DNA from 4 places in the Marinomonas sp. ATLA20 genome. Region 1 is predicted to be linked to each of the others. Evidence: predicted binding sites of a transcription regulator. Region 1 holds the regulator's gene; each other region holds the start of a gene.

Region 1 (7,676 bases):
CTGCCGAGAAACTACGTGGCGAAAAACGCCTTTGCCGTGTGGTTAGTATGTTTATTCGTACCAGTCCTTTTATTCCTAACGAACCGCAGTACGCGAAAACCCTTTCCGCTGAACTCCCCAACCCAAGCGACGACACTCGAGACTTATTGGAAGTGGCGGAGGTGTTGTTTCACCGACTTTGGCGTGACGGTTTTCGTTATATGAAAGCGGGTGTGATGCTTGCCGATTTTTACGAGCATAACGCCTTTCAGCAAGATTTGCTTCGAGCGGATAGTACGAAAGTAAACTCCAAAGCGCTTATGAGTGTAGTTGATCAAATAAACCACAGCGGCCTCGGTAATGTGTTTTTTGCCTCGCAAGGCGTCTCACCTCAATGGTCAATGAAACGCGAACACTTATCGCCAGGGTACACGACTAGGTGGGATGAACTACCCAAGGTTTGGTGAGGCTTTTTGTTCGCTGCTTCACGATAACACCTGATTTAGAAATAAAAAAACCGCCCAGAAGACGGTTTTATTGTTTAGTGCTTTGGACTCAGTAATCAGTCTTTGCTGACGAACTTCATAGAGATGGAGTTGACGCAGTGGCGGATGTTGTTTTCAGTGAGTCTTTCACCTTCAAATACATGCCCTAGGTGGCCTTCGCAGTTGGCGCAGACGATTTCTACGCGTCGACCGTCCGCATCAGGAACACGTTTTACTGCATTAGGGATCTCATCGTCAAAGCTTGGCCAGCCGCAATGAGAAATGAATTTGTGTTCTGAAGTATAAAGGGGGGCGTCACATTGGCGACAAACATAGAGGCCGCCTTCCATTTTGTCTGTGTATTCTCCGGTAAAGGGACGCTCTGTGCCTTTATCAAGAATGACACTGGCTTCTGCAGGGGTCAGCTTGTTGTAGGGTTTACTCATAAGACTTGTTCTCCTGTCACTATGATGGACGTTGTCGATATAAAGTATGTCATGTCTTATCGTTGCAGAGTATGACAATAAATTGCACGGTGAGTTCGGTTTTTTGTGAGAGACGTTTTTTTAGAGTTAATAACAAAAAGCCCATCTCATTAAAGATGGGCTTTTGAAGGTTTGATGCGTTATTAAGGCGTAGCTGGTCTTGGTGTTTACTCTGTTAGACCAAGACGCTTTTCTTCAGCCTCGCGCAAGAAGCGGAAAAGCTTTTTACGGTTTGTAGTGTTGCCTTCTTGAGACACTTCTTTTTGAGATTGACGAATGAGCTGTCTAAGAAGTTGGATGTCTTCAATTTGAGGGTTTTCCTCTAAGTATTGAGACAGCTCTTCTTTGCTGTTTTCACCGATTAGCGCATCTCGTTTGATCTCAAGCTGATGAAATAGCTTGTTGTAAGCGGCAGAGGTGGAATCAAACAATGCTACGCGATGCGCTATGGCTTCGTGGTCTTCTGTGCGCATTACCTTGCCGATGTATTGAAGGTGTCTTCTCATGGCTTCGTGTTTTTTGATTCGGCCAGCTTCAACGAATGCTTCGCGCAATGTGTCAGACATTTCTACTTTTTTAAGTTGGTTTTTGCTTAAGGCAAGTAGTTTTTTACCAAGATCTTGCAGGGCTTCCATTTCACGCTTGATCTGGGTTTTGCTCTTAGGGATTTCGTCTTCGTTTTCATATTGATCAAAGTCTGTCATGGGAACCTATATTAGAAAAATAGTAGCGAGACCAAGGAAGGATAAGAATCCAACCACGTCGGTCACGGTAGTCAAAATTACGCTGCCTGCAAGGGCAGGGTCGATGCCAATTTTTTTCAGCAAAATCGGCAGAAGTGTACCAGTGGTGGCTGCAAATAGCAGATTTATTATGATAGCTCCCGCAATGATATAGGCAATCTTGATGTTGTCAAACCAAAGTGCGGTGAGCGCGGCAATAACGGTTGCCCAAAGTAGGCCGTTAATGAGCCCAACAATAAGTTCTCTGTTGAGTAGCCAACGGGTGTTGGTGGAACCAATTTGGTTGAGTGCGATACCACGAATGACCAGAGTGAGTACTTGTGATCCGGCAATGCCGCCCATGCTGGCAACAATGGGCATGAGTATGGCGAGTGCGACAACTTGGTCCAGAGTGTCTTGGAATAAACCTATTACATACGATGCGGTGAAGGCTGTTATTAGGTTTATACCAAGCCACACTGCACGTCGCTTGGTGGTTTTCATGATAGGGGCGAAAGTATCTTCGTCGTCATCAAGACCCGCCATGCTTAACATGGAGTGTTCGGCTTCATCACGGATAACGTCAACAACGTCATCGATGGTAATACGGCCAAGTAATTTTTTGGTTTTTCCATCAATGACGGGAGCGGAAACCAAGTCCATCTTTTCAAAAAGTTGTGCTACTTCGCTGGCTTGGGTTTCTGCGTCAATAACAGTAAATTCGGTCTCCATGATATCGCGCACTGTGGCGTTGATGTCAGAGACTAATAGTGTGGTCAGGGGCAAGGTGCCTAGCAAGCGATCAGAGCGGCTGACAACAAGTAGGCTGTCTGTCATGTCTGGTAGAGAGTTGTGTCTGCGTAGGTAGCGAAACACCAGGTCGACGGTGATATTCGGACGTATGGTGATGGTGTCCGTGTTCATCAAGCCGCCGGCAGAATCTTCCGAGTAGCTTAATAGTGCTTCAACTCTTGTTCTGTCTTGCGTCGTCATGGACGCAAGCACTTCTTTTACTATTTTTTCTGGTAGATGTTGTAGTAAATCGGCAAGGTCATCGCTTTCAAAATGTTCGGATACGGCGATTAATCGCTCTGTATCCATGTTTTTCATGAATTGTACGCCAATATCTTCGCTCAGATATTGCAGTACTTCGCCTTCATTTTTGGCTTCAATTAGCTCCCAAAGAAGCTTACGTTCTTTGGGAGGGGAGGACTCTAATAGGCGAGCAACGTCCTGAGCTGGCAAAGCGCCGTTAAGTAAATAACGGATTTGCATGGTGGCACCAGATTCGAGCGATTCGGTGACCGTTTGCAGGTGGTTAAGCGTGTTTTGCTCTGACATTGATTCCTTACTCGTCTTCACCAAAACGATTGTTAATTAATTCTATCACCGCTTTAATTGCGTCGTTTTCATCTTCACCGTTGGTTTTGACACGAATTTCAGTGCCTTTGCCAGCGGCCAGCATCATCATGGCCATAATGCTTTTTCCATCAACATTGCGGCCTTCTTTTTCTATGGTGATGTCGCAAGAGAAACGAGAGGTTGTTTCAACCAGCTTGCCCGCTGCGCGAGCATGCAAGCCCAGTTTGTTTATGATTGTGACGGACTCTTCCTGCATGCTTATTACCTATATTAATGAGTCAAATATATTGAATAGTTCTTCACTGCTTTGTGCCGCACGTAATTTATCCAGTGATTCTGGAGATTGTGCTAACTCAGCGATTTGAGCCAATGTAGAAAGGTGTTGATCGCATTCTTGAGGTGGCACAATCAGCGCAAATATTAGGTCGACCGCTCGTTTATCGATAGAGTCAAAATCAATTGGAGTTTGCAGTGACATGACAACGATAGCTGTGTGGTTTGCCGACTCTAGACGACAATGCGGAATGGCAATGCCATTACCAATGCCTGTACTGCCTAGTTTTTCTCGGCCAAGTAGTGCGTCATAGATTTCTTCGTTGTTGCAATGAAGGCGGTTGGAAGCGACTTCAGCAAGGCTCTCAAGGACGCGTTTCTTACTAACAATGTCTTGTTTTGCGAGAACAAGTTCTGCTTTTAATAATGATTTCAAGGACATGATAAAATGGTATCCGTTTAGATCAGTCGTTTTCGTTCATTGGAAGGAGGGATGTTCATCGCCTCTCGATATTTGGCTACAGTACGTCGCGCAACCTGTATGCCTTGGTCTGCTAAAATAGCCGCTAGCTTGTTATCACTTAATGGCTTTTTCGCTGGTTCATCTGACACAAGCTTCTTAATCATAGCTCGTATTGCGGTAGAAGAACATTCTCCTCCAGAGGCGGTATTCACGTGGCTGGAGAAAAAATATTTAAGCTCAAAAATACCTTTTGGTGTGTGCATGTATTTTTGCGTCGTCACCCGTGAAATGGTTGACTCATGCATACCCACTTCTTCTGCAACATCATGAAGCACCATGGGTTTCATGGCTTCTTCACCGAGTTCGAAAAAATCAATTTGTCGACTTACAATGCAGCTGGCCACTTTCAATAATGTTTCGTTGCGGCTCTGCAAGCTCTTCATGAACCATTTTGCTTCTTGAAGAGAGGTTTTGATGTAAGTGGCGTCTTCTGTAGTTGCCGCTGTGCTCGCCATCGCAGAATAGGTTTCATTGATTTTGATTGGCGGTAGGGCGTCGTTGTTTAGCTCAACTTGCCATACACCATGACGCTTTTTCACTGAAACATCAGGAATGACGTAATCTGTATCATCTGCGTCGATCACTGAACCTGGGCGCGGGTTAAGCTGTTGAATCAAGTTGACGACTTCTTTTAGCGCTTCGTCTTTTAGTTTTGTCTTGCGGCTCAGTTGTGCGAAATCTCTATTACCTAATAGTGGCAGGTAATGGTCAATAAGGTTGTACGTGCTTTTGTAAAGTGGATGACTCTGGAAGGCTTCTAGTTGTACTAGAAGGCAGTCGCGTAGGTCGATTGAGCATACGCCAACAGGGTCGAAGCGTTGCAGTCTATGTTGCACAGCAATGACTTCTTCTATTTCTAGGTCTTCTAATTCGATGCCAAGGGACTCACAAATGTCATCGGTAGAAATGCTTAAGTAGCCATCAGGTTGAACGCATTCAATAATGGCATAAGCAATTTCAATGTCACGGTCTGACATGTGAGTTAAGTTCAATTGCCAAATTAGATGGTCTTGGATACTTTCAGCTGGAGCGTTGCGACTTTCGAAGTCTCCGTCACCTTCATAACTATTGTGATCACTGACAGCAGCAGAACTTTGATAGGTGTCATCCCAGTTACTATCGATAGATAGTTCTTCGGGGATGCTTTCAGTCCACTCTGATTCAACGCGTGCTTCTTCGTTGTTATCGACGGTTGTCTCAGGGGCACTTTTGGATTCTATGCTGGCTGGTATTTCGTTATGCAGTTGTTCGTCGTCGTCTAGCTCAAGCAGCGGGTTAGATTCAAGGAATTCGTGTATTTCTTGTTTTAAATCCAACGTAGAAAGCTGCAGCAAGCGAATAGCCTGTTGCAGTTGAGGCGTCATTGTCAGCTGTTGGCCGAGCTTTAATTGTAAAGACTGCTTCATAGAGCAACTCTTTCTTCTAATTGAATGAATTGGAATGAGTTGTGCATACTACTCCCTTTCTACAGCAATGATAAGGGGTTACAGACGGAAGTCGTCACCTAAATAGACCTTTTTGACTTGTTCATTGTTAATGACGGTATTGGCGTCACCGGATGCAATAATGTAACCATTGCCAACAATGTAAGCTTTGTCACAGATGTCTAGAGTCTCTCTGACATTATGGTCGGTAATTAGAACGCCGATTCCACTCTCTTGGAGGTGTTTAATAATGTGCTTTATATCTCCGACCGAAATCGGGTCTACGCCAGCAAAGGGTTCATCAAGTAAGATGAATTTTGGGTTCATCGCAACGGCTCTGGCTATTTCTACTCTGCGTCTTTCTCCGCCTGATAATGCCATGCCTAGGTTGGTGCGAATATGAGTAATGTGAAACTCTTCAAGAAGTTCTTCCAGTCGCTCATTTTGTTGTGCTTTTGTTAGTTCTTTGCGTGTTTCTAAGATGGCTAGAATGTTGTCTTCAACGGTCATCTTACGAAAAATTGATGCTTCTTGTGGAAGGTAGCCGATGCCTTTTTGCGCACGTGTATGCATAGCATCGCCAGTCACATCGACACCGTCAATAAAAACGCCACCCGCATCATTTGTCACCATGCCTACGATCATATAAAAACATGTTGTTTTGCCTGCGCCATTTGGGCCTAGTAACCCAACAGCTTCGCCAGATTCAACCGAGATAGATACATCCTTTACGACTTGGCGTTTTTTGTAGCTTTTTGCAAGGTGTTTTGCTTCTAATAGTGCCATCTATTTTTTCGTCTCAGGTGCTGGTTCGTTTTGTGGCGCTTGTGGTTGTAGTGTCATTGATACGCGCCCTGAATCTTTTTTCTCGGCACTGAAGGTGCCATCTTGGATCATATAGAGTATGTAGTCTGCCGTGATGGAGTTTTGCATTCGACTTAGGTAGCCATTCCCCATGATTTCTAGCTTTGATTCGCTGGTTAAATAACGAATTTCATTGCCTTTACTGATGACAATGTTCCCGCTCCAATCTACTTGCTGACTGAATTTTGCTGGACTGCCACTCGCTTCTAGGCTGTTGAATTTTCGTGTTTGAGGGTCTGTCGATACTTTAAGGTATTGTGCTTGTATCTCAATAGAGCCTTGTTTGACGAAAACGTTGCCTTTGTAAATTGCTTCACCCGAATTTTGATCGAATGACGCTTCGTTGGCTTGTATTTCTAATGGCTTATTAAGGTCATCAGGTAGGGCATATGCGTATTGGCCAATAAGGGCTGAAGTTAGCAACGCACCGATGTTAATGAATTGTTTCATATTTTCCTCGTACAGACCCTGTCATCACGACTTCTTCTGAATTTATATAGGTTGTGATTTCGCCAGCAGAGGTCTCTCCTTGTGTGGAGATGAGTGTCGCATTTCCATAGCTGGTTAATGATTTGTCATTGTCTAAGTAATGTATGTTATCTGCACTGAGCTTTATATCTTCCGACTGGAGGTATTTTTTAGTCGCTCTAGCATTTTCTGTTAATAGAATATCATTACTTCCATCTTCAATAACCCCTTTATCTGCTTTTGCGTTCCAATGACCTGATTTTGAGTAGCGTTCGACACTAGGGGTTTCTAAAAGTGTTCTGGATTTTGCAATGTAATGAAGGGTTTGTTCAGCATCCAGTGTTTCAATAAGTGTTCCGTCATTATCAAACTCTTTTACTTTGACCTTGGTGATGAAATAGTCAGGTGAGCTACTGAGTGAACCGGTTTCCACTAAGTATGCTTTTGGCGCTGTTCCATACCAGCCTATTGCGGCGGCTATTAAAATAGCGGCCCCAATGATTAGTAGGCTTTTAGGTTGCGTGAGTTTCTTAAGTGAAAGCATTAGATCGAACCACTTGTACTGACAATAAATAAGTAAAGACCATAAGAGGCTATAAGTGGAATACCAACCCATCGTGGGATGCTGTTACCTGTTGTTTTCTTAAAGATGAAGATAGCCAAGGCGAGCGCAGCTGTTAGGCCTAATACCCAAGGGAAATCTCTGTGTATAACGCTTTGATCTACCAGTCCTGGTGCAATAAGAGCGGGTAGCGGTAATACTGTGGCCAAATTGAAGATGTTTGACCCCAAAATGTTACCAATTGCTATGTCATGATGGCCTTTTCTTACACTGCTTACTGATGCGGCCAGTTCAGGTAAGCTGGTGCCCACAGCAACAATCGTAAGGCCTATTACCAGCTCGCTGACACCAAGTGCTGTCGCAATACCAATTGCTCCCCATACCAGCAACTTAGAGCTTCCTATTAATACAGTGAGTCCGATTAGCGCAATAATCAGAGATTTCGTGACTGAGGTGCCATCGTCCTCAGGTAGGCCTTCTTTTAAATCTTTTTCTAAGTCTTTACTGCCTCTTAACAATATTGTCAGGA
Region 2 (7,676 bases), on a different contig from region 1:
TGGTAATCGAAATCGACCGTGAGGCGAAGCAGTTAATACTGCAAAACGGTGAGTCATTGTCTTATGACAAGCTTGTACTGGCGACGGGTTCTTACCCTTTTGTTCCGCCCATACCTGGCCATAAACGTGATAACACTTTTGTTTATCGTACTCTGGATGATTTAGATGCTATTAGGGCCTGTGCGAAAAAAGTCACGCGAGGAACCGTTGTTGGTGGTGGGTTGCTAGGATTAGAAGCCGCTAATGCACTCAAGAATCTTGGCTTGGAAACCAGTGTAGTAGAGTTTGCACCACGCTTAATGCCTGTTCAATTAGATGAAAAAGGTGGTGCGGTTCTTAAAGAAATGATCGAAGGCTTAGATGTGAAGGTGTACACCGACACAGCGACTAAAGAGATTATTGATGGAAAATCTTCTTTTCACCGGATGAACTTTGCTGATGGCACTCATCTTGAAACTGATCTGATTTTGTTCTCTGCAGGTATTCGTCCGCAGGATGCGTTGGCGCATCAATCAGGTTTAAGCGTGGGTGAACGTGGCGGCATTAGTGTGAATAATCATTGCCAAACCAGTGATGAAGACATTTATGCCATTGGCGAGTGCGCGCTTTGGAATAATCGTATTTTTGGTTTGGTCGCACCGGGTTACGCGATGGCTAAATCTGCCGCTGGGCATTTGTTAGCAGATTTTTTAGGGCATGCTGGCGTGACTTTTACTGGCGCAGACATGAGCACTAAATTGAAGCTTTTAGGCTACGATGTCGGTTCAGTTGGCGATGCACATGCTCAGTCTCAAGGTTGCAAAGTCTTTGTGTACCAAGATGAAATAAGTCAGAGCTACCGAAAAATGGTGGTCTCTGAAGATGGTAAAAAGCTATTAGGCGCTGTCTTGGTGGGTGACAACAGTTATTACGATACCTTGTTGCAATATTATCTCAATGCCATTGATTTACCGGAGCAAGCCCAAGCGCTTATCTTACCAGCGATGGGCGATGCCCCTGTTGGCTTAGGTGTGGATGCTTTGCCTGCGACAGCATCGATTTGTAGTTGCCATAATGTGTCCAAGCAGGATATTAACGACGCCGTTTGCAATGGGGCTTTGTCAGTCGGTGATGTGAAAGGTGTAACCAAAGCGGCAACGGGTTGCGGTGGTTGTGCGGCTTTATTGAAAAAAGTCGTCGATAACGAATTGTTGGCGTTGGGAGTCGAGGTCAGCACCGATATTTGTGAGCACTTTGCTTACACACGCCAAGATTTATACAACCTGGTTAAAATTGGCGAAATCAAAACTTTTAATGAACTATTAAAAACACACGGCAAAGGTCACGGCTGTGAAATTTGCAAACCTGCTGTGGGCTCTATTCTTGCCAGTGTTTGGAATGATTATGTGTTGAAAAAAGAACACATTAGCTTGCAAGACACCAATGATCGCTTCCTTGCCAATATGCAAAAAGACGGAACTTACTCCATTGTGCCGCGTATTCCTGGCGGTGAAATTACCCCTGATAGATTGATTGTATTGGGCGAAGTGGCAAAAGAATACGGCTTATACACCAAGGTAACGGGTGGTCAACGTATCGATTTGTTTGGTGCTACTCTGCCGCAATTACCTGAAATTTGGGAAAAGTTAATTGCTGCGGGTTTTGAAACGGGGCAAGCCTACGGTAAATCTTTGCGAACGGTGAAATCATGTGTGGGCAGTACTTGGTGCCGTTATGGTGTGAATGACAGCATGAAGATGGCGATTGATCTGGAGAATCGTTACAAGGGATTGCGCTCGCCTCATAAAATAAAATTTGCGGTGTCTGGTTGTACGCGGGAATGCGCCGAAGCTCAGAGTAAAGACATTGGTGTAATCGCCACAGAAGGCGGTTGGAATCTATATGTGTGTGGTAATGGTGGTATGAAGCCACGCCACGGAGATTTGTTTGCCAAAGATTTGGACGATGAAACCTTGGTGAAATACATCGACCGGGTATTGATGTTTTACACCAAAACCGCGGATCGCTTGCAGCGAACTTCTGTTTGGATGGACGGCCTAGAAGGTGGATTAGATTATCTTAAAGAGGTAGTGATTAACGACAAGCTAGGGTTGTGCGGTGAGCTTGAAGCGAGTATGCAGCACGTTGTAAATACCTTTCAGTGCGAATGGAAAACCACGTTGGAAGATCCAGAAGCGATCAAAACTTTCCGTCAATTTGTGAATTATGAGGGTAGTGATAACAATGTGGTGTTTGTTGAAGAGCGGGATCAAATGCGTCCAGCAACCGAATCAGAAAAACAGCAATTAATTGCGAAGGTAGGTTAATACGATGACGATGCCATGGAAGTTAATTTGTAAACAAGAAGACTTGGTTGAAGGTGCTGGAGTCGCTGCTATGGTAAATGGCGAGCAAGTGGCGATTTTTTATATTCCTGAATCCGAGAATAAAGTATTTGCCATCGGAAATTGGGATCCTGTCGGCAAGGCGAATGTTTTGTCCCGAGGCCTAGTCGCCCATTTACAGGCGCAATGGGTAGTGGCCAGTCCTTTGTATAAGCAGCATTTCGTATTGTCATCGGGTCAATGTCTTGAAGAAACTGTTCAGGTGCCCCATTGGCCAGCCAAATTAGAAGACGGTAATGTATTTGTTGCGGCACACTAATCAAAAAGCGGCGCACCAAAATGATCTCTCTGCACTGTTTGAACGCTTCGTATCGCTGGTATTTTATAGCTTATTCGAAGAGAGTCAGTTGCAAGCCTAGCAAAGCTTAGTCATGGCCAGCTTAATGTGTTTTTTTAAAAGTTGGCTTACTAATTGCTTTATATAGATTACTGATGCACCGTAAACCGACGATGGCTTACACATAAAGCATACAGATATTACAAAAGGCAACGAGGCCCAATCACTTTTTTAGAAAAGTGATTGGGCCTTTTTTTGTTTTTAAAAAAGTGAAAAGCGCGAGGTAGGTCCATGATGACAACAATGAAGACAGCAGCCAGCGTAAAAACGACCTGTCCATATTGCGGTGTTGGTTGTGGTGTAAATTTGACTCTTCCACATTCGGCAAGCGAAGCCGTTCCTCCTGTGTCTGGTGATGAGGGCCATCCCGCGAATTTTGGTCGTTTGTGTGTGAAAGGCAGCAGTCTTGCACAAACGATCCAATCAGATGATCGTTTATTAACGCCCATGGTAGATGGTCAATCTGTCGCCTGGGGGGCAGCCATTGAAACAGTGAGCGCGAAAATTGCTCAAGTTGTAAGGGATCATGGCCCTGATGCCTTTGCTTTTTATCTTTCTGGGCAAATTTTGACAGAAGATTATTATGTTGCGAATAAACTGGCTAAGGGCTTTATTGGTACAGCCAACGTAGATACCAATTCTCGCTTGTGTATGGCGTCTGCTGTTGTCGGTTATAAACGTGCTTTTGGCTCGGACACTGTGCCTTGTAATTATGAAGATCTAGAGCTCTGCGATTTATTGATCATGGTTGGGTCGAACGCCGCATGGACACATCCGATTTTATATCAGCGCATTGCTGCTGCGAAAAAACAGCGGCCTAATATGAAAGTGGTGGTAATTGATCCAAGAGAAACGGCGACTTGTGATATTGCAGACCTGCATTTGGCAATTAAGCCTGGAAGCGACGCGGCGATTTTTTCCTTTTTATTAAGTGATTCTGTTCAGACTGGTATTTTGGATCAGGGCTTTGTTGCGAATCATACCAATGGATTTGAGGCTGCTTTAGTAGAGGCGAGAAAATCGACTCCGAGCTTATCTTATACCGCAGACTTTTGCGGGATCAGTGAGCAGAATCTAGCTTGTTTAGCTCGCTGGTGGCGCGACACAGCAAAGACGGTCACCTTTTATTCTCAAGGGGTGAATCAGTCTTCCTCTGGCGTTGATAAGTGCAATGCGATTATTAATTGTCATTTAGCCACGGGGCGAATTGGGAAAGAGGGAGCAGGGCCTTTTTCTATTACGGGTCAGCCTAATGCTATGGGTGGGCGGGAAGTGGGGGGATTGGCCAATCAATTGGCTGCTCATATGGATTTTTCCACACCGGGCGCTCAGGATTTGGTGCAACGCTTTTGGCAAGCGCCAAATATGGCCAGAGAAAATGGTTTGAAAGCCGTCGACTTATTTCAGGCCATGGAAGAAGGCAAAGTCAAAGTGGTGTGGATAATGTCGACTAATCCTATGGTGAGTTTGCCAGATACCGCTCAAGTCAGGCGCGCGCTGGAAAAATGTGAGTTAGTGATTGTTAGTGATTGCAAAGCGCATACGGACACAACCGCCATGGCGGATGTTTTATTTCCCGCCACAGGTTGGAGTGAAAAAGACGGTACGGTGACAAATTCAGAGCGTCGTATTTCTCGCCAACGAGGTTTATTGCCTGCACCAGGTGAAGCCAAGCATGATTGGTGGGCAATCTGTGAAGTCGCAAAAAGTTTGGGCTTTCAATCGGCTTTTTCTTATCAAAATGTCTATGAAATTTTTGCTGAGCATGCGGCTTTGTCGGCGTTCGAAAATAATGGCAGGCGTGATTTTGATATCGGCCATTTTAGCCTGATAAGTAAGGCTGAATATGATGCTTTGACACCAGTGCAATGGCCTGTACCAAAAGATCGACCAGAAGGCACCAAGCGCATGTTTGAAGGTGGGCGTTTTTTTACCCCAGACGGCCGAGCACGATTTGTTGCGATCACACCAAGTTTGCCGAAGTATCAAGCTTCACAAGAATGGCCTTTTACCTTAAATACCGGACGAGTACGCGATCAGTGGCATACCATGACAAGAACCGGAGATGCAGCCTCTTTGGCTAAGCATACCGCGCAACCTTATGTGGAAATTCATCCCAAGGATGCGAAACGTCTTGGTATTAAAGATAAAGCCTTAGTGCGTCTTACTTCACCGTACGGAGAGGCTTTGCTAAAAGCTAAAGTGAGTCGAGCGGTTGCACCAGATAATGTATTTGCACCTATTCACTGGACGCAGCAATTTGCCAATGCGTCTGTGGTATCAAATCTTATCCCGCAAGTGGTTGATCCCTTATCAGGTCAACCGGAATCGAAACATGCTCAGGTTCAGCTCGAAGTGGTTGGAAATATTTGTTATGGCTTGCTTGTTTCGGCAGTGCCGCTTGTTTTATCAGAGTGTCTGTATTGGTGCCAAGTACCTTCTGAGCAAGGTTTTCACTACGAAGTAGTTTGGCCCAATGGGCAAACACTAGCTTCTTTGAAGGCAATATATATAGAGCAGAGTAAAGGTTTGGCTGAAAGGGTTGAGTGGTTGGAATATTCGAACCCCGTTACGCAGCAAATTCGATTGGCCAAGTTGATGGATCAAAAACTTACTTTGCTTATGTATTTGCATCCTCAGCCTGAATCCGTCATGGCGGATTGGCTTATTTCTAAATTAGAGATAAACACGTCGTTATCATTACAAGATCGTTTAGCTATTCTGGTGGGCTCTCCCGCTAATATGGAAGATAAAGGAGAGATCGTTTGTTCTTGCTACCAAGTTGGTAGTAAGCAGATTGAAAAGGCGATTGCGTCTGGTATTTGTTCCGTCGATGAATTAGGGGGCAAGCTAAAATGCGGTACCAATTGTGGTTCTTGCCTTCCTGAATTAAAGCGCTTTATTCCCACTGTGGCGGAGTTATCGGTATGACTGGCAGAGCAACTATTAGAAGGGTAATTAGAACGGCCAATGATTTTACCCAATATGTAAAAATTTTAGGGCGAGGCAAAAAGGGCGCACGCAGTTTGACGGTGGAAGAGGCTGAACATGCCATGAGTTTGATGCTGTCTGGTAAGGTAGCGCCAGAACAGTCTGGTGCATTCTGGATGTTGATTCGAATTCGTGAAGAGACAGTAGAAGAAACTGTTGGTTTTACCAAGGCGACAAGAGACTATTTGTCGAAGAAAGAATCATTGGGAATTAAGGTTGATTTGGATTGGCCTGCTTATGCTGGTAAGCGCAATGAGTTGCCTTGGTTTTTACTGGCGGCGCTTGCACTCGTTAATACAGGGATCAAAATTGTGATGCATGGACATACATTTGAAGGGGAAAATCGGATGTATGTAGAGCATGCTATTAATCAATTGGGATTGGCTGTTTGTCATTCCAGAACTCAGTTAAAACAAGAGCTTGAAGTTAGGTGTTTTGCTTATATGCCGTTGGCTGAAGTAGATAAATCGTTAGGTGGCATGATGGATCTTAAATATGTATTGGGCTTGCGTTCTCCGGTGAATACCGTGGTGCGTATGATGAATCCATTTTCAGCTGATCATAGTGTGCATGGGGTGTTTCATCGTGGTTATGATCAGCTTCATCTTTCTGCTTGTGAGCAATTAGGTGATGCGTCGGTGTTGGTATTTCGTGGCGGCAATGGTGAAGCAGAAGTGAATCCTGAGCGAGATGTCACCTTGGGTAAGTGGCAAAATGGCGTAGCTAGTTGGTCTGATTGGCCAAAAGCTGAACAAGAACATAAGCGCTTAAAAGACAATTTGGATTTGTCGCGATTGACGGATCATTGGCGTGGAGATCAACTTGATCAATTTGGCGAGCAAGCAGTACGACAAACCATTGCGTCGGTGGCGGGACTTCTTTATGGTGTGACGTCACATGAGGAATGTCTTGTTTTAGCTGATGAAATTTGGTCAAAACGAGATACAGCGTATTTTGATCCGATTTTGTAGAAAGAGAATATAGCATGGCGTTTACATCATTGTCGGCTGCAGTGTTAGCGGGTGGAAAAGCAGAGCGAATGTCGCGTCAAGATAAAGGTTTGTTATTGTTTCAGAATGAACCTATGGCCTTGTTAGTTGGTCGGGCTTTGCAGCAGGTAGCGAATGTCGTTTTTATTAACGCTAATCGTAACCTTGAGCAGTATGAAAAGCTTGGCTATGACGTCGTTGCTGATGATTTAAGCCACCAAGGAAAAGGACCTTTGTCTGGTTTATTGACTTGTTTAGCTTTTGCGAAAACATCGCACCTAGTGATTTCTCCTTGTGATACGCCTCGTATTAGTGGTGCAGCGTTCGTGAAACTGGCAGCGGCCTGTCGATTATCACCAGAAAAAATTTATTACTTAAGTAATGCTGCTGATGCTCACCCTTTGCATGCCATTCTGCCTGTAGAGGCCACGCTTAATGCTTTAACGTTTTTTTTAGATGCGGAGCAAAGCCATAGTGTTTTGAGGTTTTATGAGGCGTTTGGCTGTCAATCGGTTATTTGGGAGGACGGTGCCGAGTTATTAAATGTTAATACGCCTAGCGAGTTGGCTTAAGCTCGGCTAATGCCGTTTTTTAAGACTGGCTCATCGATTCAATGTCTAAGTGATAAGATTCGCCATCTTCTTTGTGCTCTAATTTGACCAATAAGTAGTCAAATTTTGGTACAAACCAAAATGATGTTTTTTTGCCTTTTTCTAGGTTGTCGGTGCGGATAATTTTAATCGCAGAAACTCGACCCAGTTTGGTGTTGATTGTTTCCATTTTATCGCGTTTGAAACGCCAGTTTTTAATGTAACCGCCGTCTGCGATCTGATAGTCGAAATCATTTTTACCCATTTTTAGATCTTGTCTAACTTGCAGCTGTATAGACAGTTTATCTAATGTTCTTGGGTTGATTGAAAGGTTCCAGGGTTTGTCTTTTACATCGTTTTGGACAAGGTTGTTTTCCCAATCGAA
Region 3 (7,676 bases), on a different contig from region 1:
GAAATACATTCGGTCATTGCTCCATTTTCCACTAGGCAAAAACGCCTAGTTATTTTAAACCTAGGAGAATGGGAGAAAACCATGACTAATTCATATTCACTGGAAGAACTGCAACGCGAAACCACCTTTGGCGGAGCTGGTGAAGACACCAACGACCGAGAAATTCGCATCATCGACATGAGCGATTTTGAAAATCGCCGAGAAGAAATCACCGAACAACTTTGGCTCGCAGCAACCGAGATTGGCTTTTTCCAATTAAGTAACCACGGTATCGATCCTGAAGAAATAAAAGCGGCCTTCAAAGAGTCCGAGCGTTTTTTTAACCTTCCTGAAAGTATTAAAAGCAAATACCCAAGACCAAAAAGTGTCAATGCTGGTTGGGAAAGTCGCAGCCAAATTCGCCCTTCCACCGGCACCAAAGACCAAAAAGAATCCTATCAAATCACTCAATATCACATGGATAATTTGTGGCCGTCAGAAGAAGAGTTGCCAAACTTTCAGGCCAATACGCTGCGTTTTGAAAAACAGTGCTGGGAAGTGGGTATGAAGGTATTGTCTTGCTTTGCGGACAAATTAGGCTTTGATCGAGACTTCTTTAGCAAAGCCCACGACCCACACCAGCCCGATTACCAAAGCACCTTACGTTTGTTGCACTACTACGCAACGGAAGGTGTCACCGAACAAGGTAATATGTGGCGTGCGGGTGCCCATACGGATTTCGATTGTTTGACTTTGTTGTTCCAACACGAAGGCCACGGCGGCTTACAAGTTTGCCCTGGAGCTGAAGCCGATACTCAACGCTGGACCAGCATTCCGCCTCTTGGCGGCGTGATCACCTGCAACATCGGCGATATGCTCATGCGCTGGAGCGATGACCAGTTGAAATCCAACTTACACAGAGTTCGCCAACCACGAATCGATGAATACTGTGGCAGCCGTCATTCCATTGCCTTCTTTTGCCAAGCCAATAAAACGCAGATCATCCAAGGTCCGGCTAAACGTTATCAACCTATCAGCGCGGCAGACTTTTTGACGCAACGTATTCAAGCTAACTTTGTAGATAAATAAGTAGAAAAAAGACCATCATAGGCTGCTATGATGGTCTTTTAGTATGACTTTATTCAAAATATCAAATAACAATATCTTCTTGGCTGTTAAATTGAGTTAAGGCATTTTCGAATATAGAAAGGCCTTGCTGAAAATCCACTCTTGAGTTGAATCCACCTAAAGATACTCTGAAGCAATTTACCGAAGGTAAAGACGCAGTAGGACAACGGAATAGATCGGCCGTTCTAACTTTAATATTTTTTGATGCAAAAAAATGATTCAGTTGATTCACATTAATATGGCTTGGCAATTCCAACCACGCATTTAAACCACCACTTCGAGAACGAAAACTATATTTCTCCGCGAGAGCTTGAAAAGCGCCTTGTCTATAACGCATTTCTTCAGCTAAAAGAGACTGATTATGCGTAAAGTTTTCACTTCTCAGAAAGCGTGCTGCCAATTCAAAGTTCAGCGTCGAAACCATCCAGCATTGGCTATGGATACTTAAATTAAAGGCTTGCTGCCAAGTCTCAGGCACCAGACAATAGGCAACTCTTAAACCACCTGCTACATATTTTGACAAACTAGAAAGATAAAATATTCGTTCTTTTGCTTGCTGCTGCAAAGGTATATTCCAGCTTTCTGGCAAACAGTAATTCACATCATCTTCAATGATATAAAAATGATATTTCTCACTTAATTCTAGGATGGCCTTTAGCTGATTTTTTGAATACTTAATATTGGTCGGATTTTGAATATTGGGTGTTATATACAAAACCTTAGGACTGTATTTTTCACAGTATTCTTCTAATACAACTAAATCTAAACCTTCCGCAGATAATGGCACACTTAATGGTTTTACTCGACTCGCTTCGGCGGCACGAAATAACCCCGGATACGCTAACTCTTCATGAAGAATATAATCATTTTCTTTGGTAAGAATTTGCAAGCATGTATAAATACCCTGCTGGGCACCTTGCGTAAAAATAATATCTTTCGCTTCAATATAGATTTTTTTAGATGCCAGCCAATCGGTAAAAATTTGTTTGTGCTTTTGTATGCCTTGAGGCGAATAAGTCATCACCTGCTCGATCGAAACAAGATCTTGAGAAAATTCGCTTAAGGCATGTTTGAGCAGCATCTGTTGCCCCAGCATAGGCTGCATACTGGATGCAAAGTCGTATTCTTTGATAACAGAATCATTAGTAGTAACGAAGGAGCTTGGAAGGTTCACATAGGTACCAGCACCCAGTTTAGCATTCACTAGACCTTTCTTTTCAAGCAAGTCGTACGCCCTTGTTACCGTGCCATGAGTAATCTCTAGCCTATCCGCCAAAAACCTTTGTGCTGGTAACTTTTGTCGATCCAGTAACTCGCCAGACTGAATCGCCTGCTCAATAAGCAAAGCCAATGCTTTGTACTTTGGATGTGCCAAACAAGCTTGATCGAATGTGTCTTTACTCATTTCTATAATTGTATTCATAACAATAAATAAATTGCCCACAATTGTATTGTATGTAAATCTATATGGGTACATTACACCAATAATTGTATCGATACAATTATTGGCTGAATTTTTCTAAGAAGGAAAGGAAATGATAAATAGCGCCCTATTGGAACTCGCTCCCGCTCTGATGCTTTTTTGCCTAATAAGCACCATCACACCTGGACCCAACAATATCCTGCTGGCTAACTCAGGGGCCAATTTTGGCATTAAAAGAACCTTGCCTCACGTGATTGGCATTCGTTTTGGCATGACATTACTTCATATAATGATTTTGTTTGGCTTGGGTGAAATGTTTAAGCATTGGCCTTACCTGCATAAGGTGTTCACCTTTATTGCAGCAAGTTACATTGTTTATATGTCTATAAAAATCGCTTGTGCAAAAATGCCTTCAGACAAAAAGAGCCTTCAACCAATGGGCATTTTACAAGCCGCATCATTTCAGGCAATTAACCCTAAATCGTGGGCCAGCTTAATGACTGCAAGCTCTGTCTTTACTTTGACTGGAGAGCTTTTTTGGTCATCAGCTTTGCTATGCATCATGATGTTTAATATTGCCACACTACCAGGAACATTCATGTGGATTACCATAGGCAAACTCGTATCTAAAAGGCTTCAAGAACCTAAATTCCACCGTTACTTTAGTGTATCAATGGGACTATTACTGCTAACAACTTTGCCTATGATGTTTATCTAAAGATCCGCCAATCTAAACCCTGCAATTTTATGAACTTCGCTCATAGCGCGGTCAAATTCTGTTTGCCAGTCATTGGGCGTTCTGGTTTCAAACCCTGCAAGTATCTGATCCTTAGTCGCGCCCTTCACGGCCATGATGAAGGGAAAGCCAAACTTCTCTCGGTAGGTATCGTTCAACTGTAGAAAATGCGCTAACTCTTCTGCTGAACATTGATCAAGCCCCGCCCCAGACTGTTCGGACGTTGATGCATTAGTAAGCTCGCCAGCTAAAGCCGCTTTGCCAGCTAAATCTGGATGAGCACGTAGCAGTATGAGTTTTTGTTCGTCTGTACTTTGTTCTACGATGTCTGCCATAGTGGCTTTGATTTTATCGATGCTGTCAAAGTACTCGCTGGGGTGCGAGGCTTTTTGTCGCCATAGCTCTTCTGCCACCCAAGTGGAATGTTCATAAATACTGCTAAATAGCGCGATAAAATCCGCTTTTTCCATTTCACTGATTACAGCTAACGGGTCGTGCATAATAGGACTCCAATCTCTGACGGCTTATACAAAAAGATCTCTAAACGAATCTCGATAAATAATAAAAACGCTTGCTATAGGAACACATGGCACAAATATTGATCTCTATGAAACAATATTTTCAGCACCATTTCACTTATAAAGACGCTTACTTGCAAAAAGCAGGCTAGTTTTCAGATTAGATTGAGGTAAAACAATGGGATACTTAACCACACACATTTTAGATACGACAAAAGGCATCGCCGCCGCTGGTGTTAAAATCGACCTTTACCAGCAAACTAAAGACGGACAACGACAGCTCATTCATAGCACGATATCCAACAATGATGGTCGCTGTGATCAGCCCTTATTACAAGCGGATAGCTTCTCTACAGGCATATATGAGCTGGAGTTCGCCATTGATGAGTACTTTGCTGACAGCTCTAATGAAGCCTCTCTAAAAGAGGGTCCGAACTTCTTAAATACAGTAATTATTCGTTTCGGCATCAGTGATGAAAACGCTCACTATCATGTTCCTCTTCTGGTTTCGCCTTATTCTTACAGTACTTATCGTGGCAGCTAGCCTTGAATAACCAGCTCAACATTTAACGAGCCGAAATAGAGCAAAAATAAATAAAGCCGCACCAAGATAAGTCATTTCCTGCCCTATCGGTCAAAGAAGAAAACCAGCCTATTTCTTCTTTGACCTAACACCACCGATTACGCACCCCTCTAAAACAAAGGTTTCACATAAATAAATATAGGCTCATTTGTTTCATGGCATATTTATTGCCATTTATTCCTTTAACAAGACATTAAAAATTCGCTACGACAACACGACAACGAAGCGAAAGATTAAAGGGGAATGGTATGAAAGCACTTATTATTGGCGGCGGTATTGGCGGCATGTCTGCAGCGGCTGCGTTAAAGCAACAAGGCATCGAGTGTGAAATTTTTGAAGCGGTGAAAGAAATCAAACCTGTTGGCGCGGCGCTTTCTATTTGGTCTAACGGTGTAAAGTGCATGAACCATTTAGGTATGGGCAGCATTATGGACGCACTGGGCGGACCAATGCATAACATGGCTTACCACGATGGTTTAACTGGAAGCGTCATGACCCAATTTAGTCTTTCACCATTGGTTGATGCGGTTGGCGAACGCCCTTGCCCAGTATCACGTGCCGACTTACAAAGCCAAATGATCGATTGGTGGGGCCGTGATAAGGTTCAATTTGGCAAGCGTATTGAAAAAGTCGAACAGAGTGACATTGGCGTCACCGCATATTTTACCGATGGAACGAGTGATGTGGGTGACTTTATGATTGCTGCTGACGGCACGCATTCTGTTGTTCGCGCTGATGTCATTGGTTATCAAACCGAACGCCGTTATGCCGATTACGTGAATTGGAATGGTTTGGTTGAAATCGATGAAAGTATTGCCCCTGCCGATCAGTGGACGACCTTTGTAGGGGAAGGCAAACGCGTTTCTATCATGCCGATTGCCGATGATCGTTTTTACTTCTTCTTTGATGTGCCATTACCAAAAGGTTTAGCAGAAGACAGGAGTACTGTCATTGCTGATCTAACGGGTTACTTTTCTGGTTGGGCTGAACCCGTTCAAAAACTGATTGCAGCCATTAATCCAGAAACCACCAATCGTATCGAAATTCATGACATCGAACCTTTCGACACCTTGGTAAAAGGCAATATCGCCCTACTCGGCGATGCGGCTCACAGCACAACACCAGACATTGGCCAAGGCGGTTGCTCGGCGCTGGAAGACGCGGTCGTGCTTGGTCAGTGTTTCGCGGATCAATTCAAAGAGAAAGGCAAAACGGTTTCTGGTGTGCTAGCGGCTTTGAAGCAATACGAAGAAGAACGCCGTTTTCGCGTGAAGGATCTTGTACTAAAAGCTCGCAAACGTTGCGATGTGACTCATGGTAAAGACATGCAAGAAACCCAAGCGTGGTACGACGAACTAAGACACGAAACGGGTGAAAATATTATTGCAGGATTACGTACTACTATTATTGGCGGGCCATTGGCGTAATGCTAATAAGCCACTGATAAAGCACTAGTAAAAGTGATTGCCCTTACAGGGGAATCACTTTCTTGCCAGCTTCAAAAAGCGCTCTCGACTGTTTGTTAGATGCAAACGCATTGCGGCACGCGCAGCATAGGAATCTCCTCGCTCTATCGCGGTATATACTTCTTCGTGTTCATGGTTCACATGAGACACATCAATACGCTTACGTGGCACTAAACTGTTTTCCATATGCTGCATGATATCGACAAAGTAATGATTACCTGCCGATTTTGCGATTAATAAATGGAAATTAAAATCCGCTGATCCCGCGTCTGATACATGACCATTTCTGTCTATGGCTCGCAATGCATCTAATGCTTTGCGGATTTCCACCAGCTGCTCATCTGTGCGTCGTAACGCGGCTAAACCGGCTATTTCCACTTCCAATCCAATGCGCAACTCCAAGATTTCAACTGCATCGTTGACATAATCAAACGACAAGTCCATCGGCCCTTGCCCTTTATTATTTAAAACAAAGGTACCTATGCCATGTTTGGTCTCAACATTTCCTGATGCTTGAAGGCGTTGCAGGGCTTCTCGCACAACCGTACGGCTAACGCCATGCTCTTGCATGATATCCGCTTCTTTAGGCAACTTATCACCGGGAACTAAAACCTTACTTTCAATTTTATGCAGTATTTCTTGAACCAGTTTCTGCGCCAGATTCCGTTGTGGTTTTTGCTCCCGACGGGGCTCATCAGAAGAATTAGCGGACAATAAAGGGTCATGTTTCACTTTCAGTTATTCCTACAACCAAAAAAGTCATCATACAACATATAAAAGAAATACGGAAAACGAAATAAAACAAGGTATTAAACAAAGATCCGCCTCACAAATCATCGTAACTGGGCGTAGTAATGACTAGAAACTCGGTGTTAGCCCGTATTAAAAAATAGTCATCGTACCTCTTGACCAATAAAAAGTAAGTTGTATGATGTACTACATCAAATTAAATACATTAGATCGACAGAGATTTTCTTAGCCATGAAAATTACAAAAATAACAATTAGGCGCATCGCCATTCCATTTACGGCAGGAGTACGAGACATCGCCCCTGTAAAAGAGGAAGACAAATTCAACGGCGCCTCTCCTAATATCGACAAGATGGAATCGTTGCTCGTTGAAGTAGAAACAGATACCGGCCTAGTTGGCTGGGGCGAAGCGTTCGGACACGCCTCAAACGTCGTTACCTTCGCGACTTTAGAACATCTTGTTGCGCCCATGTTTATTGGCAAAAGCATCACGAATTACGAAAAACACCTCTACGCGGCCAAACGCGCTCTGCATAGTTTCGGCAGTTCTGGCCCAATGCTTTACGCCTTATCCGCTATCGACATAGCGATTTGGGACCTTAAAGCACAGCAAGCCAAACAGCCTTTGTATCAATTTCTTGGTGGCAAGAGCGGTAAAATCAGTCTTTATGCTAGCTTGGTAAGTTATGGCAACGAACCAGATAAAGTCCGCGAACATGTCCTGCGAACTGCCAATGCTGGCTTCAAAAAAATCAAACTTCACGAAACAACTTATGAAGCCATTGCCGCTGCTCGCGAAGCTTTGCCTGATGACGTGGAGCTTATGGTTGACGTTAATTGCCCGTGGAGTCTCACTGAAGCTACCGTCAAAGTTAACGAATTAAAATCGCTTAACTTGAGCTGGGTAGAAGAACCTGTTTGGCCTCCCGAAGATGCTGCACAACTTGCCACTATTAGAAACATTGGCGTGCCGATCTCTGCGGGTGAAAATGCCTCTGGCCCAGAAGGGTTTGAGCAACTTTTTAAAGCAGGCGCCATTGATATCGCTCAACCTAGCGTCAGCAAAATAGGTGGTATTACAGGCATGTACGATG
Region 4 (7,676 bases), on a different contig from region 1:
ACGGCGCTTTTAATAAAAATGGAAAAGCGTAAATCGCTTGTGATGCTGACTGGACTTTTTATTGTAGGCAACTTGATCTCTGCAATGGCGTCCAGCTATGAAATCTTGCTAGCAGGCCGAATTGTTGCGGCGCTTTGCCATGGAGCCTTCTTCAGTATAGGCGCCGTAGTTGCCTCCGATATGGTGGCAGAAAACAAAAAGGCAGCCGCGATTTCTTTGATGTTTGTAGGCTTAACGGTTTCTAACGTCGTTGGTGTACCCATTGGCACCTTCGTCGGTCTTGAAGCAGGTTGGAGAACGACTTTCTGGGCACTTGCCGTTATTGGCGTAGTTACCGCTGTTGGTATTCGTGCCTTAATTCCTATGATGCCAGTAAACGCCAATACCAACCTCGCCAAAGAGTTTGGTGTTTTTAAACGTCCTCAGGTTTGGGTTTCGGCGCTGGTGAGCGTTCTCTCCTTTGGCGCCGTCATTGGTGGATTCACCTACATCGCCTTCACATTAACAGAAGTGTCTCAGTTCTCTGAATCCATGGTTCCTTGGTTACTGGTTCTCTTTGGTATTGGTACTTTTGTTGGCAACATCTACGGCGGTAAAGCCGCAGACAAATCGCTTAATAAGTCATTAGGATTGATTTTAATTGTTCTAGCAGCCGTGTTAACTGTGTTTGCCATGAACGCACAGAATCAGGTTTTAACTATCATTTGCTTACTATTAATGGGAACCGTTGGTCTGGCAACCGCACCTGGGTTGCAGCTACGAATCATGAAGTATGCTGGCGATGCTCCTACCGTTGCCAGTGGTGCCAATATCGCCGCGTTTAATATAGGTAATGCTGTAGGCGCCTTGCTTGGTGGTGTTGCCCTAAGTCAAGGACTGGGTTATGTCTCACCTCTGTGGGTCGGAGCGCTTCTTGCTGTCGCTGCTTTTGTTGTTCTCTTTCTAGCCAGCTTTAAAGTCGCTCCCCAAGTTAAAAACGCTTAAAACTGCTCCCACTCTAATTTAAAGAAACTTCTATCTACACACTGATGGCTCAGTGTGTAGATACCCTGCGCCTTTAATTTACCGAAATAGAATTTACGATGAATACTTTATCTACATTGACTCAAGAAAATACCTCTATCTCTACTAACGAAATCAATACCATTGGTTTTTTTCCTGGATTGGGGAGCCGTAAGTTCTATAAAGACATTTGCGATGATTTATATTCCGATGGTAGTGTCATTATCAAAAATATGTATAAAGATGCCGCTGAAGCTTTAAACCTATCAGGCTCTCCTGAAAGCCTTTTGATTACGAACTCTGTTCTACCTCAAGAGCGACTTAAAAAACAAAGCTTTTTAGCCACCTCTTTCGTTTTACATAATCTAGCACTGGAGATGCACACGAAAGAATATTTCCTGAAAAAAGGAGTCAAATTAAACACTCAGCTTTATACAGGTGAAAGCTTTGGCATCATAGCTGCCTCTATCGCCGCGAAGTCTCTATCTGTCTATGATGGTATGCAAATTATCGATTTCATCACAAAAGCCATTTATCGTATGACTGAGGGTATTAAAGACCCTGAAACGTCTTTGATGATCCCCTCTCTAGAAAAAAGCACTCATGTCGAAATGGTCAGTAAGAACAGTGCATATGTTGTTGCCTTGCAAGGGGAGAAGAATCACATCGAATCGGTTCTAAGTGAGCTTAAGCAAGCTTTTCGGACATACGATATTGAAATCAACAAGTACTACAGTCAAAACCAGACTAACATTTATCTAAACCCTCTACAGAAGAACAAATTCTCTTTAGTTTTTTGGGGTCAGATGAAAATTAAGGCAATTTTTCATATGCTTTTTAAAATGCTATTTTTCATCCGACCCTAAATTCGCTGCTGATTGTTAGCCATCACCAGACCGGGTTATTAAGAAGTATAGATTGACGCACTGTTATTGAAACACCTGCTTGCCGAACTACTCTCTCAATTGCTCTGGACACGTACGGCTCCATAGTTGGACTTAGGACAATCTCTTCGAAGTTGCTATTGATGTTTAGTTGGGCTGACTTTCCCGGCAGAGAAGGCGGATACGCGTTCCAGTCATAGCGGTGCTCTTGAATTAAAAATCTGACTTCCTTTTCATGTGCAAAAGATAACCGTTTAAAAAAATATGGAATATAACTAGATTCGACACTGACGTGTTCCGTGGCGTAGTCAATATAGTTTACCCTTCCGCTGTGTTTAATCTCGGTTTCCGACCAGCTTAACAGCTTTTGAATGCTTGAGAATCTCGCCTTTACTGCTATCGCGTTTCCGTACAGCTTCCACATGGCATCGGATTCATGTTGGCTTTCGTGCCAGCAGGAAATATATGTGTGCTCGCGTAAAAATTCGAATGTGTTGAAGTCCCTCAGGTATTGTCCACCACCATAACGATCGCGTATGTGCTGCTTGGCGGCTTCGCCATAATCGCCTTCGAATGGGTCCTCAAAACTGCTAGCTTTAGCGAAGAAGAGCTGACTAGAAGTAAGAAGACTTAGAAATTTATCAAGTGGGAAATACCGCCAAATAAAGCTATCTGGATCTGGCGGATTTACAATATCCTGCCGCTGGTCATGCATGGTTTTAACTTCATCGAGGGTCATTATCAGCACACGATCTCCTTATGATAGCTAACGCCGCAAGCAAGCGCGGCTTTTTTGTAGAGGCGACAGCCGGAACGAAAAAACCGTCGCTTTGACTTGCATTGTTAGTTGCCATTCGCCGTTCGGCACAGAGCTACCAGTGAGTCTAGCTCTTCCAAAGCTTCCGAAAGGGGTTCGCTGGGATCTAGTTTCAGAGCCGAATGATCTGACTCCCTATAATGGTCTGACTCCCTATAAAGACGCTGAGCAAACTCGGGAGTTGCCGGGTGATTGATAGCGGTAGCAAAGAACTCCTGGCCATACAGAGGGCCGATTAGAGACTGATTCCCCACATAGTGTGAAAAGACGTCACGCAAATATGAACAAAGATCCTCCGTGAACTCCGAAACGATTGTATGAACATCTTCAGCAGGGGCCTTAACCGCGACCGGTTGCAGGTTCGGGCCAAGGCGAACAAAATCACACGCGACGTAGTACCGGCCCTCTACCCACAAATTTATTACTGGATTTCCATCGTGAGCTACTGCGTTTCTTATCGACTTTATAAATTGCAAATGCCGTATGTGAGATAGGCTAGACCAGCTAACAGAACGTTCTAAGATAACCGGGAGAATATCCTTTATCGTCTGGACCAGCGACGAGAACGCCGCGAAACGATAGTTAACCAGTTTTCCATCCCCTTTAACCTGGGGTTGTTGCGCGGCAAATCGGCGCCGGGACTCTTGGCAGATGTCACTAACCTCTAGAAAACGGAACCTGATTTCCTGCACGGTGTGTGCGAGAAAGTGTGCCGACTGAAGCCGTCTTGAAGCCTGCTGCACTAGATTCTCCTATCAACTAACATCTATGGACACCCCGATTTTTGCAAACAAAATCAAGCTTTAACAAGAGTAGTTTTGCAGCCATCTATTCGGATTTTTTGTTAAAGCTCTTTTGGCTTTTATCCCTGATGCTATTGCTACAAACAGCGCGGACTTGGCTCTAATCATTTTGTCGTTTTCTAGGAAACGATGTTAGGCACAGAATCTCCAAGTCACGGTTTAACCTATCTTGTCATCACTCTTTTTTACTAAGCAAAACTTAGTGTATCACTATTTTAAATTTAGACCGTTTGAGTCTGATAATTTTGATCTCGTACCAATATCAGCCAAGCAATCCATACCAATTAATCCATTACAATATCCTGACAATACAATGAAAGCCTAGGTAAAACCATAATACTTTTGTGGGATTGAAGTCACTCAAGACTAATAACCCCATCTTCCGTCTTCCCCTTGAAGAAAGGGGAAGAGACTTGGCAGCAGTATTAATATGTTATGCGTTTACTAACAACGGCAGATCACGCTGCGCTCATCGTGCCCTACGAGTAAAAGTGTTTATGTTCAGCAGCGAGGAGCAAAGCAAACGCCAAGAGCGAGGTCAAACGACAATTTATCAAAGTAACGTCGAGCGGTGGTGTTTGTTTTGCTCCAAGCGCCAAGGTGGAAGTCATGATCAAAGCCCCGAAGAGCCAAAGTAATAACCCCTCTCTAGCTCTCCCCTTGAAAGACATTAGGGAGGGAATGTTTACATTGCCGAACTAAAACAGCGATCGATTTTCAATCAATAAACCTGTCAATTATGGCGCATTGAGATAAAAACGCACCAAAACTAGGCATTTTTAGGTGTTCGTTTTCTCGCGATTATGACAAGCAATACGCCACCTAAGACGCTTAGCGTTGCGATTACGAGGTGTAAGGTGATGGATTCGTTGGCAAAAACTACGCCTCCTATTGTGGCAATGATAGGAACCAGTAGCTGTAAAACAGCAGCCATAGAAGCACTAAGATAAGGCAAGACGGCGTACCAGATGGCGTAGCCTAAACCAGACATGATGGCGCCTGAAGTGACAGCGAGAATAATGCCTTCAAGTTGTGCGCTCTGCGCTTGTTCGCCATTAAAAGAAATGACAATCAGCGCGATCAGTAACATGGGAATGGTTCGAACGAAGTTAGATGTTGTTGCAAATAAAGGCTTAGCCGAAATTTTGCCTCGCCATGTGTACAAGCCCCATGCCACGCCTGCTAACGTCATTAAGACAAAGCCCAATAAAGAAGGCGATGACAAGGTCGGAAGTACTAAGTAAACAAAGCCGGCAAAGGCTATCGCTAGACCCAAGCATTCCAGCCAAACCAGCTTTTGCCCTGTCCACACGGCGAATAAGATCAAAGTAAGCTGTACCGCGCCAAACAGTATCAAGGCGCCTATTCCTGTTTCTAATGTGACGTAGGCATAAGAAAAGCCCAAGGCGTAAATAAACAGTGCAAAGGCCGACAACCAACTCCCTTCCAACCACACTATTTTCAGGTCATTACGCTGATTTTTTAGACATTGAAAAACACTAAGCAGCACCAAAGTCGCTGCGCCGCTGAGCAAACGCCACGTGGTGAATTGAGCGGGATCGATAAGACCATCGTTCAGCGCTAAACGACACAAAACAGAATTTGCCGCGAACGCCAATAAAGCCAAAATCACAAAAACACATAAACGTAGCAAACTTGTCATAAAGTTGTTCAACAGCCTCGTTAATCTTAGGCATGTACCGTGAAGGAAAACGCTACTTTTACGCACTGGCACCAGATTTGCAAGTCTCATACTAACGTCCATCAGCGGCATTTTGATGGACCCAAAAAGGAATCGACATGACAACACTTTTAATTTTTACCGATTTGGATGGCACATTACTCGATCATCATACCTACAGTTTCAAACCGGCACTGGCGACTTTACAGTCGCTGAAGACTTTTTCTATCCCTTGCGTCATCAACACCAGCAAGACATTTGTGGAGCTTATGTCTCTTAGACAGGAGCTCAATCATCAAGATGCTTTCATCGTGGAAAATGGCTCTGCCGTTTATATTCCTAAGCACTTGCGCCTTTTTGTCGACGAAACGCTCGAAGACTGTGGCGATTATTGGCGCAAGTCATTTGGCCCGAAACGAGACGAGCTGATCGAGCTAACCAATGACAAGCAAGAAGAATACACTTTTAAACGCTTCAGCGAGATGACTTGGCAGGAGCTGGTTTCCATCACTGGCTTGACTGAAGAAAGCGCCAAGCAAGCCATGCAGCGAGAGTTTACTGAACCCATGGTATGGACAGATTCCAACCTTGCTCTGAATACATTGCGTGAGGATCTTGCGCCATTTGGTGTGCAAATTCAAAAAGGCGGCCGCTTCGCACATTTGATGGGCAAGCACTGCGATAAGGCAAACGCCATGCTATGGCTTAAGGAATTGTACGAACAACAGAGCGAAGAAGGCATTACCACCATGGCACTGGGCGATGGCGAGAACGACGTAGGCATGTTGAGTAAAGCGGACATTCCGGTCGTCATTCGCTCTCCTATCCACGCGCCACCAGAAATTCCCAACCGTTGCGATGCTTGGCTAACCGATGCGTATGGTCCAGAAGGCTGGGCTCAGGCGGTTAATTTGCAACTCACTAAGCAAGGTATTTTGTAATCAACGGACAGAACAATAAACAAACCATTATTACGATTTTAGGAGAATGACTATGGGCGATTTTCATCAAAACGGCATTATCACCACACTTCACAATTTGGCACACCGTCCGTTAGAAGAAATGGAGCAAGAGCTGTGTGAGTTTGCGAAAACACGCCCTATGTCTCTTATCTTACCTTGTCTGTATTCCGAGCTGGAAACAGACGCCATGCCAAATATTTTGAAGCACTTGCAGCAAGTTCCCTACTTGTCTGAAATCATCATCGGCTTAGACCGAGCAACCGAAGACCAATATCGTCACGCCTTAGAGTTTTTCAGTGTATTACCACAAAACGTTAAAGTCCTTTGGAACGACGGCCCTCGACTAAGAGAAATTGATGGCGTGTTAAAAGGCGAGCACCTTTCGCCTTCCGATCCGGGTAAAGGCCGTAATGTGTGGTTCTGTATGGGTTACAACCTCGCCGCGGGTAAAGCCGAATCAATAGCCATGCACGATTGCGATATCGTCACTTATGACAGAGAACTTCTGGCACGCCTTATTTATCCGGTTGCTAACCCAAACTTTAACTACGAATTCTGTAAAGGCTTTTACGCTCGTGCAGCCAACGGAAAAATGAATGGTCGCGTCAGCCGTTTACTGGTGACACCTTTATTGTGCTCGCTCAAAAAAGTCTTTGGGCATTTGGATTACTTAGATTACCTAGACAGCTATCGTTATCCATTAGCAGGCGAGTTTTCTTTCCGTCGCGATGTGATGACGGATTTGCGCATTCCAAGTGACTGGGGCTTAGAAATTGGCGTACTGAGTGAGATGTACCGTAACTACTCGACCAACCGCTTGTGTCAGGTAGATATCGCTGATATTTACGATCACAAACACCAAGATTTATCAGCGGATAATGACGATGGCGGCTTATCTAAAATGTCCATCGACATTACCAAAGCCATTTTCAGAAAGCTGGCAACAAACGGGACGATTTTCAATCAAGAAACCTTCCGAACGATTAAAGCTACCTATTACCGTGTTGCTTTAGACTTCATTGAGACGTACCGAAACGATGCAGAAATTAATGGTCTAAAATTAGACGTGCATACCGAGGAGCAAGCAGTAGAACTGTTCGCTAGCAATATTATGAAAGCGGGTAACCAATATTTAGAAAATCCAATGGAGACGCCGTTTATTCCTAGCTGGAACCGTGTTGTGAGTGCCTTTCCGGGCGTCATGAATCAGCTTGCTCAAGCCGTCGAATTGGATATGGCCCAATACGGTCCTAAAAAATAGCTGGCCCTAAAAGTAATCTTTTTGCTAAGTTGAACCTTACTACGTTGCTTTTCAATCATTAAAAAAGACAGGTAGATAAACATGGAAAACGCTCCTTTGTCGCATCTAGAACAGCGCTTAATCGCTCATTTGCAAGTCATTTACCCAAGCTTGGACAATAAGGATTTGGCTTCAAAGTGCTTAGCCACATTTAATCTAGATCCGTCAACGGAGTCTCCTCGCCCCCATAGAAACTTATGGGACCAATCTGACATTATGCTTATTAC

Evidence for each region. The regulator sigma-54, encoded in region 1, starts transcription at its own class of promoters, with help from an activator protein. The targets are predictions, from matches to a motif close to TGGCACNNNNNTTGCTNT.
Region 2: the regulator sigma-54 is predicted to act here: its motif matches at 2,786-2,803, upstream of AC2A4J_RS11965 (nitrate reductase).
Region 3: the regulator sigma-54 is predicted to act here: its motif matches at 4,524-4,541, upstream of hpxO (FAD-dependent urate hydroxylase HpxO).
Region 4: the regulator sigma-54 is predicted to act here: its motif matches at 5,236-5,253, upstream of AC2A4J_RS15735 (HAD-IIB family hydrolase).

What each region holds. Positions count from the first base shown of each region.
Region 1 is NZ_JBXUKU010000009.1:68,211-75,886, forward strand. It holds gene umuC (translesion error-prone DNA polymerase V subunit UmuC) at 1-446, shown strand, start outside; gene AC2A4J_RS15065 (methionine-R-sulfoxide reductase) at 542-910, opposite strand; gene yjgA (ribosome biogenesis factor YjgA) at 1,117-1,653, opposite strand; gene mgtE (magnesium transporter) at 1,660-3,012, opposite strand; gene AC2A4J_RS15080 (HPr family phosphocarrier protein) at 3,020-3,289, opposite strand; gene ptsN (PTS IIA-like nitrogen regulatory protein PtsN) at 3,299-3,748, opposite strand; gene AC2A4J_RS15090 (RNA polymerase factor sigma-54) at 3,766-5,235, opposite strand; gene lptB (LPS export ABC transporter ATP-binding protein) at 5,314-6,039, opposite strand; gene lptA (lipopolysaccharide transport periplasmic protein LptA) at 6,040-6,567, opposite strand; gene lptC (LPS export ABC transporter periplasmic protein LptC) at 6,551-7,129, opposite strand; gene AC2A4J_RS15110 (calcium/sodium antiporter) at 7,129-7,676, opposite strand, start outside.
Region 2 is NZ_JBXUKU010000006.1:125,768-133,443, reverse strand. It holds gene nirB (nitrite reductase large subunit NirB) at 1-2,306, shown strand, start outside; gene nirD (nitrite reductase small subunit NirD) at 2,311-2,643, shown strand; gene AC2A4J_RS11965 (nitrate reductase) at 2,953-5,652, shown strand; gene AC2A4J_RS11960 (glycosyl transferase family protein) at 5,649-6,683, shown strand; gene AC2A4J_RS11955 (NTP transferase domain-containing protein) at 6,698-7,273, shown strand; gene AC2A4J_RS11950 (DUF3108 domain-containing protein) at 7,293-7,676, opposite strand, start outside.
Region 3 is NZ_JBXUKU010000006.1:16,972-24,647, forward strand. It holds gene AC2A4J_RS11480 (isopenicillin N synthase family dioxygenase) at 82-1,068, shown strand; gene AC2A4J_RS11485 (aminotransferase-like domain-containing protein) at 1,130-2,530, opposite strand; gene AC2A4J_RS11490 (LysE family translocator) at 2,643-3,248, shown strand; gene uraD (2-oxo-4-hydroxy-4-carboxy-5-ureidoimidazoline decarboxylase) at 3,245-3,766, opposite strand; gene uraH (hydroxyisourate hydrolase) at 3,963-4,328, shown strand; gene hpxO (FAD-dependent urate hydroxylase HpxO) at 4,616-5,794, shown strand; gene AC2A4J_RS11510 (FadR/GntR family transcriptional regulator) at 5,849-6,565, opposite strand; gene AC2A4J_RS11515 (mandelate racemase/muconate lactonizing enzyme family protein) at 6,815-7,676, shown strand, end outside.
Region 4 is NZ_JBXUKU010000010.1:37,651-45,326, forward strand. It holds gene AC2A4J_RS15710 (MFS transporter) at 1-984, shown strand, start outside; gene AC2A4J_RS15715 (hypothetical protein) at 1,083-1,868, shown strand; gene AC2A4J_RS15720 (hypothetical protein) at 1,891-2,625, opposite strand; gene AC2A4J_RS15725 (hypothetical protein) at 2,765-2,899, shown strand; gene AC2A4J_RS15730 (DMT family transporter) at 4,276-5,169, opposite strand; gene AC2A4J_RS15735 (HAD-IIB family hydrolase) at 5,307-6,128, shown strand; gene AC2A4J_RS15740 (glycosyltransferase family protein) at 6,181-7,410, shown strand; gene AC2A4J_RS15745 (alpha-amylase family glycosyl hydrolase) at 7,492-7,676, shown strand, end outside.